2 regions of the Glutamicibacter sp. X7 genome follow, and region 2 is predicted to be linked to the other one. Evidence: riboswitches for the same ligand, from Rfam matches in the RefSeq annotation. Region 2 holds a riboswitch; the other holds the start of a gene.
What was found. A riboswitch is a leader RNA that binds a small molecule or an ion and turns the genes downstream of it on or off. The one in region 2 is predicted to bind S-adenosylmethionine.

Region 1 (6,383 bases), 420 kb from region 2:
GTGCTGAACAAAGATGAGGCGACCCAGGAAAACCTGATGCGCCTCATGACCGCCGACCGTGCGGACTCCGGCCTACAGGCCGGCTAGCGACACCCATCAACCCATCGATCACAGCAGGAATTCAGCATGAATGCGCTCAAGCAGCTCTTCGGCGGGGACACCCGCCAATTCGGCATGATCTTCGCCTTGGTGGCGCTGATCCTTTTCTTCCAGTTCCGCACCGGCGGCCGCACCCTGACCTCCGGCAACGTCATTAACCTGATCAACGGCAACGCCTACATTCTGGTGCTGGCTATCGGCATGGTGCTGGTCATCATCGCCGGGCATATCGACCTGTCGGTCGGCTCCATTGCGGCCTTCGTCGGTATCGCGGTGGCCATCGCCATGCGCGACTGGCATCTGCCCTGGTGGCTGGCGATCGTCTTCGGCCTGGTGCTCGGTGCCGTTATCGGTGCCTGGCAGGGGTTCTGGGTCGCATACGTGGGGATCCCGGCCTTCATCGTCACGTTGGCGGGCATGATGCTCTTCCGTGGGTTGAACCAGTTCGTTGGCAAGTCCAACACGGTCCCGGTTCCCGAGGACTTCCAGTTCATTGGCGCCGGTTATTTGTGGGAAGTCGGGCCGGTGACCGGTTACAACAACCTGACCCTGCTCCTGGGCTTGGGTGCGGTGCTCTTCTTCATCCTCAGCAGCCGCCGGGCCCGCATTAAGAACCGCACCCTCGGTGCCGTGGTTGCCCCACTGTGGGTCGACGTCACCAAGGTGACGCTGATTTCGGCGGCCGTGCTCTACGCGACCTACCTGTTTGCCACCGGACGACCGGGCACCTCGATCCCGATTTCCGGTCTGATCTTGCTGGTTCTCGTGCTGATCTACGGTTTCATCTCCACGCGCACCATTCTGGGCCGTCACGTCTACGCGGTGGGTGGCAATAAGCACGCCGCCGAGCTCTCCGGTGTGCGCTCGAAGAAGGTCAACTTCCTGGTCATGATGAACATGTCGATTCTGGCCGCGCTGGCCGGCATGATGTTCGTCGCCCGTTCCACCGCATCCGGCCCCTTCGACGGCGTGATGTGGGAACTCGACGCAATCGCCGCAGTGTTCATCGGCGGTGCGGCCGTCTCCGGCGGTGTCGGTACGGTCATGGGGTCGATCATCGGTGGTCTGGTGATGGCCGTCTTGAATAACGGTCTGCAGCTGCTCGGTGTGGGTGCGGATGCCACCCAGATCATCAAGGGTCTGGTGCTGCTGGCCGCCGTGGCCTTCGATGTCTACAACAAGACCCAGGGCAAGCCTTCGATCACCGGCCTGCTCATGCGTTCCTTCAATAAGCCTTCCACCCCAGCACCCCCAACCCCGGAAAAAATTTCCGTCTAGTTCAGTTCGTCACCCACCTGAGAGAAAGTGAAAACAATGAAGTTCACCATGCGAAAGCTTGCTGCCACCGCGGCCATCGCGGCTCTGGCCCTGACCGGCTGTGGCCGTCAGACCGACACCGGATCCGAAGCCAGCGGCTTCGAAGAGGGTTCGGCCATCGGCGTGGCCCTGCCGCAGAAGACCAGTGAAAACTGGGTGCTGGCCGAGAAACTGTTCAACGACGGACTCAAGGATGCCGGCTTCGAGCCGATCGTGCAGTTCGCCAACGGCGGCGTCGCCGAACAGCAGAATCAGATCAGCGCCATGGTCACCAACGGCGCCAAGGTCATCATCGTCGGCGCCATCGACGGCTCGCAGCTGGGCACCCAGTTGGCCGCCGCCAAGGAAGCCGGGGCGACCGTGATCGCCTACGACCGTCTGGTGACCAACACGGAGAACGTGGACTACTACGTGGCCTACGATAACTTCCAGGTCGGCGAGCTGCAGGGCAAGGCACTGCTCGAGGGGCTCGAGAAGAAGGGCAAGGCTCCCTACAACATCGAGCTCTTCGCCGGTTCCCCGGATGATGCCAACGCCGATGACTTCTTCAACGGAGCCATGAGCGTGCTGAAGCCGAAGATCGACGACGGAACCCTGAAGGTACTCTCCGGGCAGAAGTCCTTCGAGCAGGCCGTAACCCAGGGCTGGAAGTCCGAAAATGCGCAGAAGCGCATGGACACCATCTTGACCGGTAACTACGGCAAGGAAGACCTCGATGGTGTGCTCTCCCCGAATGACACCCTGGCCCGCGCCGTGCTGACCTCGGTCAAGGCTGCCGGTAAGGATCTTCCGGTGGTCACCGGTCAGGACTCCGAGGTCGAATCGGTGAAGTCGATCATGGCCGGGGAGCAGTACTCCACGATCAACAAGGACACCCGCAACCTGGTGGCCGAGGCGATCGATATGGTCAAGGCACTACAGGCTGGTGAAGAGCCAAAGGTCACCGATGCAGAGTCCTTCGATAACGGCTCGAAGACCGTTCCGGCGAATCTGCTGGATCCGCAGATCGTAACCAAGGAGAACGTCACCGAGGCATACGCCGACGATCCGGTGCTTGGCCCGATTACCGAAGGCAAGTAACGGCAGCACGTAGCTTCAAAAAGTCGCTGGCCCCAGACTTCTGTCTGGGGCCAGCGCTCTTTGTGTCCACGGGGATGATCGAGCGTGTCATCGATCGCTGTCCCGGGCCGAGGCACGGGACAGTTCATCGCGACGAGTTTGGTCAGAGTTCCGCGTCAGTTCCGGCGCATGGGAAGCCAGCCGCCTCTAGAATCCGCCAGTGGTGTTGGTATGAGACGTTGAGGTCACCTCGCCGGTTACCGACAGGCGCTTGGGTTGCACACCGTTGATTTCGTAGTCGCCAACGATACGTGACTTGTAGACCGCAGGATTGTGGGTGGCGATGGTGCGCGCATTGCGCCAGTGCCGGTCGAAGTTAAAGGACGCTCGGGTGGCCGAAGCCCCCAGCCCGTCGAAAAGCTTATTGGTGGCAGCGATAACCATGGGCTGCACTACGCTCTGCGCGCGGTTGGCGGCCAGCTCACACACGGCGAAACGCTCGTGGTCATTGAGGTTGCTGTCGGCCAGCGCGGCTTCAACCTCCAAAACGGCCCCCATCACCACCGCATCGCTGGCGAACACCGCACCGGAGACCTCCCCGACCAATTGCAATACCTGTGGTTCCTGATGCACCGGCACGCCGGTGCCGGTGGAGAAGCTGCGGGTACGCGACTGAACCGCCAGGCGCATGTCGTTCAGCGCCGACCGGCCGATACCTGCCTGGACCGCAAGCAGCACGAGCTGGAAGATCGCGGCTTCCGGATCGATGGGGTCTTCGGGCATGAAGCTATCTACCGGGACATTGCTGAATTCGGTGGTGCCGGTGCCGGTCAGTTGCTGGCCGAACCCGTCCCAGTCATCGATGATTTTAACGCCGCTGTGCTGGGTGGAAACCACGGCAATGTGACGCCCCGGGCGCTGCGGGTGGCTGACCGCGACGGTGGTCCAATCCGCGAAAATGGTGCCGGTGCAATAGTACTTTTCGCCGTTAACGACCCAGCGGCCATTGACCTCACTGACGGCCGTATTCAGTGTCCCGAGCGGATTGCCGCCCTTTTCGGTGTAGGCGTTACCGACGATATGTCCGGACGCAATGCGCGCGATCCACTTTTTACGCAGTGCCTCGTCCTCAAGCCGGAGCACATGCTCGGTGAAGGCAATATGCGCCCGCCACAGTTGAGCAATGTGGGAATCCGCCTCAGCCAACTCGATCAACAAGCGAAATACATCCGAAAGCCGTGCCCCGTGGCCACCGGCTTCGACCGGTAACCGCAACGCCCCAAAACGCTCGCGATTGAGCCAGCCGACCTGTTCAAAGGGAAGCTGACGAAGCTGCTCGCGTTCATTGGTTCCGTCAGCGATTTGCGCGAACACCGGACGAAAAATCGCAGCCAGGCGTTCGTACTGCTCATCCGCGCACGGCCCGGGAGTGACCTTTAACAGTTGGCGCACGGCCACCGGCTCTACGTGGTCATCTAGATTACGGGCCGAAGCCCCGGCGGGGTCACTCAATGCGTTGAAGTCCATGTTGGCGTTGTCGAAAGACACTGGAAAAATCCTCATTTCTTTCCATCGGATCTGGCGGTAGCACCGGCCCGTCACGCGGGTGGTTGCTGCGGCGTCGTCGAGCCAGATCTCTCGGCCGCTCTGGATGGGTTCGTAATCATTTGTAGCGTTACGTCCTTTCACGTCCCAAGCCGGGCGTCACAAAGTAACGAGCCGTAGTAGTGACGCCAGTCATACTTCAGGAGATGTAGGCCGGTGGCCACGAAAGGCGCTTCGTCGATCCTTCAAGTTCATCAACGAATCCACACTTATCAAAAGAAGAATCAGAATTTCTCGCGTCCGGCCACCATCTTTCGAAGATTCGTCATGTTACGAAAGGTTTGCCCTCGGTTCATTCGACGCGGTTCGATTGTTGCGGAACCATCCCGAGCGGCCGAGAGATCTGGCTCGACGACGCCGCAGCAACCACCACGCCCATGAACTGGTCGCGGACGGTGCTACCGCCAGAACCGATGGAGATGATCATGGCACTTGCCTACGCACCCGCGCACACCTCAACCAATACTGCCCTGCCGCTGAGCTTCCGCCGGCTTGCACGCACCTTTAGCACACGCAGCGAAACCCGCCGAGTACTGCAGGACTTTAACCTCGAGATCGCCGCCGGTGAACTGGTGGCCATTCTGGGCCCAAGCGGATGCGGAAAATCCACCTTGTTGCGCGCAGCTAGCGGGCTAGATACGCCAAGCTCCGGGCAGGTGCTCATCGGCGACTTGCCGGTGGCCGGGATTGACGAGCGCTGCTCGGTCGCCTTCCAAGAACCAAGACTGCTGCCGTGGCGTTCGATTCGCGAAAATATCGAGCTCGGCCTGCCACTGGGTTTGGACCAGAACGAGGGCACCACCCTGATCGATGAACTGCTCGAGATTACCGGCCTGGCACAGGTAGCCGACGTGCACCCGCAGGAAATCTCAGACGGCCTTGCGCAACGCGTCTCGCTGGCTCGCGCCCTAGCCCGCCGCCCCGGCGTGCTGCTCCTTGATGAACCCTTCGGGGCTCTGGATGCGCTGACTCGACTCGAATTGCAGGAGCTGTTGCGCGCGGTTCACGCGGCCATTCCCACCACAGTGTTGCTCGTGACCCACGATGTCGACGAGGCCCTGCAGTTAGCGGACCGAGTGATCGTACTGGGCCGCGAGGCACCGGGCATTCCGGCCGGCGTCATCCGGGATCTGCGCCTAGACACCGCGGCCGGGCACCAGCGCCGCGACGGCGACTTCGGCGCGCACCGCAACATGTTGCAGGATTTGCTCAGCGTCGATAACCACACCGACTAATACAGCGCACATCGCCCCTGCGGCAGGCCACACCGGTGCATGCGCCTTGCTCCGATCAACCAGCGAGCCACCTAGTTCTCGCACTCCCCCGTGGACCTGCGCTGTCGCGAGACTGGCGTCTTCTGGTTGCCGCCCACGGTGAACTGGTGCCCTCCGGAACACAGGGGAATACTACGTTCACCACTACCGGGCCCAACCTGAAGGATCTCCCGGTGAAACCAAGGCACGGCAGGTTACGTTCGCGCTAGGTGCACCAAAGCCAACTCCGCGAAAATGTGCGCGGCACGGGGCGCCGATTAATGCGGCAACACGAGCCCCCGTTGGAGACCACGAAACCGTACCGAGCGCGTTAAGTTTACGTAACCTGCAACACACCTTTCGTTATCTTGACTCATTCAAAAAAAGCCGTCATGCTGGAGACTGTGACTGAGATGGTCGGAATCGAAGAGGTACTGCGGGCGGCATCCCTGCGCGTGACGCGTCCACGCGTCGCGGTGCTCTCTGCCGTCACCTCGCATCCGCACGCGGACACCGAAACGGTGATCGCAGCGGTGCGTGAACAGTACCCGACGGTGTCTCATCAGGCTGTCTATGACTCCCTTAAGCTCCTCACCGAGCTGGGCGTGGTACGCAAAATTCAGCCTCATGGGCACAGCGCACGTTATGAGGCGCGGGTAGGCGACAACCATCACCATGTGGTGTGCCGCAATTGCGGCATGGTTGCCGATGTGGATTGCTCCGTGGGAGATTCACCCTGCCTTTGCGCCTCGGATGACCATGGCTTCCTGATCGACGAGGCCGAGGTTATCTACTGGGGGCTGTGCCCCGAGTGCCAGTTTTCCTCGCAGACACCGTAACGAATTCACCGCATCCAACGGTCCATAGCCGTCGGGATGCGCGATTATCCCCCAACCCAATTCCCTGGAAGGAACCAAATGTCTGAGAACGCAGGCAAGTGCCCCGTGGTCGGCGCAGGCCGAGTCCACCCAACTCAGGGCAACGCCAACAGTGAGTGGTGGCCCAACAAGCTAAACCTGAAGATTCTGGCCAAGAACACCTCGGTGACCA
Region 2 (6,383 bases):
AGTAGCGCACCCGCAGACCCATCTTCGCGAAGTACGCGTCGGTGAGCGAGTAGTCTTCCTGCTGGTACTCAAGACCCAATACCGGGTGGCTATTGCCCGTGCGGCGGTAGGTCTTGGAGGTGGAGACGCTGATGCAAATCACCGGTAGTTGCGCGAAGCGCTCCTGGTAGGCCTCGGAGTCGAGGAAGTGCTGGAAGAGCTGACCGTGCAGGTCACCGAAATCCTGCGGGAGCGCCGGGGTGCCCGACTCGTCGACCGCGGCGGGCAGGACCACGCTGAAGTCATAGTCGCGTACGTAGGAGGAGAAGTTATTACCGACGATGCCGTGGGTCCGGGTGCCGGTCTGCTTATCGAGAATCCAGGTATCGAGCACCTCGAGCAGCGGGAACTGCTGAGGCCCGTCGTTGGAGGTGAAGTGCACATTGGCCGAGATGATCTTCAGTTCGAGGGCGTAGCGGTCCCCGTCCGGGTTGTCCCAGTGTGCCAGCGCGTTGAAACGGCGGTTGATCATCGTCAACGCGTTGCGCAGGTTCTCCTGGCGGTTCTCACCGCGGGCCAGGTTGGCGAAGTTCGTCGTAATGCGCGAGCTCGCCGACGGGGTGTAGTGCTCGTCGAAGTCAGTGGTGCTGATGCTAAAGGTAAACGCGTGTGCCATGGCGGCCAATCTGGTGCTAGGGGGCCTGAAGTAAGGCCGGGGGAAGTCGTTTCGTCAATCATGCAGGGAATCGGCGGATATCAGGTAACTCGACGTGACTATGGATTCGTATAGACTAAATCTATGGCTCAAGGAGTGAACGGTCTCACGCTGCAACAGCTGCGCTATTTCCTCACGGTTGCCTCCGAGGGGTCGATCTCCGCGGCCGCCGACCTGCTCTACGTCGCACAGCCAACGATGTCCGCGGCGATGAAGGAACTCGAAACCCGGGTGGGGCGCAGACTTCTGGTCCGCTCCGCGCGGGGCGTGGCACTGACCGTCGAGGGCGGGGAATTCCTCGGCTACGCCCGGCAGGTACTCGAACAGGTCGAACTGCTCGAACAGCGCTATCTCGACCGGCCGCCGGCACCCCGCCTCCTCGGGATCTCCACCCAGCACTATTCTTTCGCCGTCGATGCCTTCGTGAAGATGGTCCAGGCCAGCGGGGCCGAGCAGTACGAGTTCTCGCTGCGCGAGACACGCACCGAGGACATCATCGAAGATGTCCGCACACTACGCAGTGAAATCGGCATTCTCTACCGCAACGACTTCAACCGAAAGGTCATCGACAAACTGCTGCGCGAGTCCCGGCTGGTGTTCCACCCGCTATTCCTCGCCGACCCGCACATCTTCATCTCGCGTAGCAACCCGCTGGCCTCGCGGGAGCGGGCGACCCTCGAAGATCTCGAGGAGCTACCGCGGCTCACCTTCGACCAGGGGGCGAGCAACTCCTTCTACTTCGCCGAGGAAATCCTCTCCACGCTCTCGAGCAAACGCGAAATTCGGGTCTCCGATCGTGCAACCATCTTCAACCTGATGATCGGACTCGGCGGGTACACGATCTCGACCGGCATCATCAGCGACGAACTCGACCCCTCGATCGTGGCCATCCCGCTGGATGTGGACGAACGCATCGAGATCGGCTGGATCGACCACGCCGCGGTCCCGCTCACCGACCAGGCCCAGCGCTACCTCGACGAGGTGCGTTCGGTGGTCGCGAGCTTCGGAGTTCACCTGCTCGGCTGACGTCTTCCCTGCGCGTCATGAACTGTCATCGGGCGACCCGGCGCGACATCTTTTGGCGCTTAGACCCCGGAATTTCGCGGATTTTGGCTCACCGCGCATGTCATAAAGAGGCGTTAACCGGGCCGTCAATATGACGACACTGCGACATATGACGCGGATTGGCGTTGTGTGAAGCACGGGGTTCGGTGCCGTTTGCCTCGTCGGGCGCCCATGCCGAACCATGGACATACAACACCCCATCAAGAGCGACCGAGAGATCTGGCTCGTCGACGTCGCAGCAACCATCGGGAAACCGAAAGGTGCTACCGCCAGGAACGATGGAGCAGTTCCGACAACGCCCTTGGACGTTGCGCTGTGCCTCGTACCGTGAAGGGGAGGGCAGCAACCCTCCCTACCAGGTACCTCGCATAGACGCCGATCGGTGCACTCCCTCGTGTGACGAGAAACGAGGAGGAGACATGAGCGAAGCAATGGCATCGCCACCGGGCCAACACGCACCGGTGCGCCACGTCGCCACCAGTATGCAACGCACCGGCATGCGCATCAGCGCGCACGCCTGATCTCCGCCCACCCCACCCGACATCCAACCGGCAAGGAACACGCACATATGTCACAGCCGAACAGCACCTGGCACGGGGCCACCTCAGCAGTCCACGCCGGATACTCGCCCGAGGGCCCCTACCGTCCACTCACCGTCCCGGTCTACGCCGCCGCGGCCTACGAATTCGGCTCGCACGCCGAGGCCATCGAAAAATTTGCGTTGCGCGAACCCGGATTCACCTACTCCCGCACCGGCAATCCCACGGTCGCTGCCCTCGAAGCACGCGTCGCCACCCTCGAAGGCGGGGCCCAAGCGGTGGCCACCGCCACCGGGCAGGCCGCCGTCGCCCTCTCGCTGCTGGCGCTGACCCAGGGCGCGAAGCACATCGTCGCCTCGAATAAGCTCTACGGCGGCACCGTGGACCTGTTCACCGACTCCTTCAACGACTTCGGAATCCGCGTGAGCTTTGTCGACCCGGAAGACCTCAGCGCCTGGGCCGACGCCATCGAAGAGGACACCCGCGCCTTCTTCGTCGAATCGGTCTCCAACCCGCTGTGCACGCTGCTCGACCTGCAGGGACTCTCCGAGCTAGCACACCGCCACAACATTCCGGTGGTCGTCGACAACACGTTGGCCACCCCCGCGAACTACCGCCCGATCGAGCACGGGGCCGATATCGTCGTGCACTCGGCCACCAAGGCGCTTGCCGGACACGGCCAGGTGCTTGGCGGACTGGTCGTCGACGCGGGAACCTTCGATTTCTCCGACGCCGCACGCTGGCCGCAGATCGCCGCGCCGCGTCCGCGCTACGGGCAGTACTCCCTGCTCGAACGCTACGGCAGCGCCGCCTACGCCATGCTGGTGCGCTCCAAATTCCTGCATGACCTCGGGCCCTCGCTGTCGCCGGCCGCCGCCTCCGGCATTCTCACCGGCATCGAGACGCTCAATGTGCGCACCGAACGGGTGCAGCGTACCGTGCTGGAACTTGCCGAGGCCGCCGCCGGGCACGCGCTGGTGCGCCGGGTGCACCACCCGAGCCAGCCGGGGCACCAGGACCACGAGCTGGCCGCCCACGTCGCCCCGCGCGGCACCGGCTGCGTGCTGGCCATCGAACTGGCCGACGCCTCCCTGGTCTCCCCGGTGCTCGACGCCCTGCAGCTCTTCACCCTGGCCGCAAACATCGGCGACGTGCGCTCGATGGTGGTCCACCCGGCCACCATGACCCACTGTCGACTCAACGACGAACAACTGGCCGCCGCCGGACTCTCCAAGGCAACGCTGCGCCTATCCATCGGTCTCGAGGAGCCGGCCGACCTCATCGCCGACCTGTTCCAGGCCCTGGATCACGCCGCCGCACAGATCACCCTCGCCCCGGAAGGAGCCTTCGCATGAGCACCTCACCACGCCACGGATTCAACACCCTGGCCGTCCACGCCGGCCAAGGCAAAGACCCGCACACCGGGGCGGTCATCCCGCCCATCTACCAAACCAGCACCTTCATCCAAGACGGCATCAACGTGTTGCGTGCCGGGCATGAATACTCGCGCGGCTCCAACCCCACCCGGGGCGGCTTCGAAGAGCAGCTCAGCGCCCTCGAAGGCGGGGCCGCGGGTTTCTCCTTCGCCTCCGGCATCGCCGCCGAAGACGCCCTGCTGCGCGCCGTGCTCGCCCCGGGCGATCACATTGTGCTCGGCGCCGACGGCTACGGCGGCACCAACCGGCTGATCACCCGGTTACACCACAAGTGGGGGATCAGTGCCAGCACCGTGGATATCACCAACCTCGATCAGGTGCGCGGCGCGCTGCGCCCAAACACCGCCCTGCTCTGGCTGGAAACCCCCTCCAATCCGCTGCTGGGCATCGCCGACATCGCCGGGTGGGCCGCGCTGGCCCACGAAGCCGGGGCGCTGCTCGTCGTCGATAACACCTTCGCCACCCCCTACCTGCAACGCCCGCTGGATTTTGGGGCGCATGCGGTGGTGCACTCCACCACCAAATACATTGGCGGGCATTCCGACGTGCTCGGCGGTGCGGTCATCGTCGCCGACTATCTGCACCGCGGACAGTCGCTGGCCGAGGCCGTGGGCTACCAGCAATTCGCCGGCGGCGCGGTCTCCGGGCCGCAGGATAACTATCTGGCCGCCCGCGGGCTGAAAACCCTGGGGTTGCGCATGGAACGGCACTGCGCCACCGCCGTCCGCATTGCGCACTGGCTCACCGAACAACCGCAGGTGGCCGAGGTCTATTACCCGGGACTGGCCGACCACCCGGGCCACGAACTGGCCGCCAGCCAGCAGCGCGGTTTCGGCGGAATCGTCTCGCTGCGGCTGCACAGCGAACCCGCCGCGCGGGCGCTGGCCGAGTCGATGGAACTGTTCCAGCTCTCCGTCTCGCTTGGCGGGGTGGAATCGCTCGTGTGCTACCCGCGCGAGATGACCCACGCCAGCCTGATCGGCACCCCGCTGGAAATCTCCGGCGAACTCGTACGCCTCTCGGTGGGAATCGAGGATACCGAGGATCTGCTGGCCGATCTCGAACGTGGGCTGGCACTGGCCGAACGCGCGGATCAAGGGGCCGTGCTCACCGTCTAACACGCCATCCAGGCGCGCCACCGCGGCGTTGTCCACAGCTCGCTCGCGCCCCGATGCCGGTCACGGCGTCGGGGCGCAGCCTTGTGGTTATGAGTACCGACGACGCGACCGTTCTGGCCCAGCTGGCCACCGCGGTCAGCACCCTCGAGCAGGCGAGTCTTGAGCTGCTGGGGCGCGTGATGGCCCCCGGGCATGCGGCCTACCTCGCCGTGCTCACCGACCGTGCCGAGGCGGCGTTGTCCCGTACTTACCCGGTGGTGCTCGACGCACTGGAGCGCAGCGCCGCGCATCGGCTCACCACCGCCTCGCTGGATCGCCTGGCCGCGCTGCCACCGGCCCCGTCGCCCCAAGAACTTCGCGCGATCGCCGGCACCCGGGCCGGCGGCCGCGGCGCTTATGCGAACAGCATCGACATGCTCACATCTTGGCTGGGTGTTTCCGTCGGTGTGGCCCGGGGCCGTCAGGCCTCGGCCCGCGCGCTGATTGGCTCCGTCGCCGCGGACGGCACCCGCCGCGCCCCGCGCTTCCCACTGCTAGCCGAACGATTCGCAACGCCGACCGCCGCCGCCACACCCGGTTCCGGCGCGACCCCCAACGCGGGCGCGGCACCCTCGGCGGATCCGCGCACGCTACGCACCGCGGCCAGCACGCTGGAGCGGATATCCAACGACCTTCCCGAGACCGACGCCGCTGTGCAGCGTACCGAGCTTGAGCACACCGCCCTGCGGCTGATTGCCGAAGACCCGAGCACCGCATCCAAACGGCTGCGCGACGAGGGGGCCGCCCGGGTGGCGCAACAGCGCAGCATGCGCGCGCTACTGGCCGAAGCCGGTCTATTTAAACGGGGTCTGCGCAATGGGCTGATGTACTACACGCTGAAGATGCTGCCGGACCAGGCCGAGGTATTCGAGCGAACCGTCGACGAGGGCGATAACCCGCGCACAGGGGTCGGAAACCGGCTCGAGCTGGCCTCGCAGGCGCTCGATAGCGTCGCCCAGGCTACCGGTGCCCTCGCCGCGCCCTCGTGGGACGACGAGGAATCGATGCCGGACTGGGCCCGCGACGCGAACCCCGCGGCTTTCGACGCTGGCGCGACCGATCCCGGCCCCGAGCCGACGGGCACCGAGATAGATAAACCCGAGGCCAGCTCACCGACGGCACAGAATGAGCCGCTGACCGAACTCCCCGAGCTGACCGTAGAACTACGCCGACTGACCGCGCTGGTCACCGCACTGCGGACCCGCGGCGGCCGCCGCGGAACCGGCAGCCTGCCCGGCGCCAGCGTGATCGTGCACCTGGACTACGAGAAGATGCGCGCCTGCCACCCCGGGGCCGCGGTGACCGAACACGGGTTGCCGTTGACCGCGGAGGAGCTACGGCTTGAACTGTGCCGGTCCGGAATCTACCCGGTGGTCTTCGGCGGCCAGGGCCAAGCGCTCGACGTGGGCCGCGCACAACGTCTCTTCCCACCGCATATGCGCCGGGCGTTAGCGGCCCGCGACCGCGGCTGTATCTACCCGGGCTGTCATAT

Region 1: linked by a shared signal. The riboswitch ahead of ACYU0X_RS01625 (acyl-CoA dehydrogenase family protein) and the one ahead of ACYU0X_RS03665 (O-acetylhomoserine aminocarboxypropyltransferase/cysteine synthase family protein) in region 2 are both predicted to bind S-adenosylmethionine.

What each region holds. Positions count from the first base shown of each region.
Region 1 is NZ_CM142678.1:307,655-314,037, reverse strand. Features, by position in the region: gene mmsA (multiple monosaccharide ABC transporter ATP-binding protein) at 1-87, shown strand, start outside; gene mmsB (multiple monosaccharide ABC transporter permease) at 127-1,377, shown strand; gene ACYU0X_RS01630 (substrate-binding domain-containing protein) at 1,426-2,496, shown strand; gene ACYU0X_RS01625 (acyl-CoA dehydrogenase family protein) at 2,683-4,023, opposite strand; SAM riboswitch class I at 4,042-4,133, opposite strand; SAM riboswitch class I at 4,399-4,500, shown strand; gene ACYU0X_RS01620 (ABC transporter ATP-binding protein) at 4,506-5,315, shown strand; gene ACYU0X_RS01615 (Fur family transcriptional regulator) at 5,747-6,172, shown strand; gene katG (catalase/peroxidase HPI) at 6,251-6,383, shown strand, end outside.
Region 2 is NZ_CM142678.1:723,760-730,142, forward strand. Features, by position in the region: gene ACYU0X_RS03655 (DUF1852 domain-containing protein) at 1-655, opposite strand, end outside; gene ACYU0X_RS03660 (LysR family transcriptional regulator) at 779-1,720, shown strand; SAM riboswitch class I at 1,954-2,044, shown strand; gene ACYU0X_RS03665 (O-acetylhomoserine aminocarboxypropyltransferase/cysteine synthase family protein) at 2,328-3,653, shown strand; gene ACYU0X_RS03670 (cystathionine gamma-synthase) at 3,650-4,852, shown strand; gene ACYU0X_RS03675 (HNH endonuclease signature motif containing protein) at 4,942-6,383, shown strand, end outside.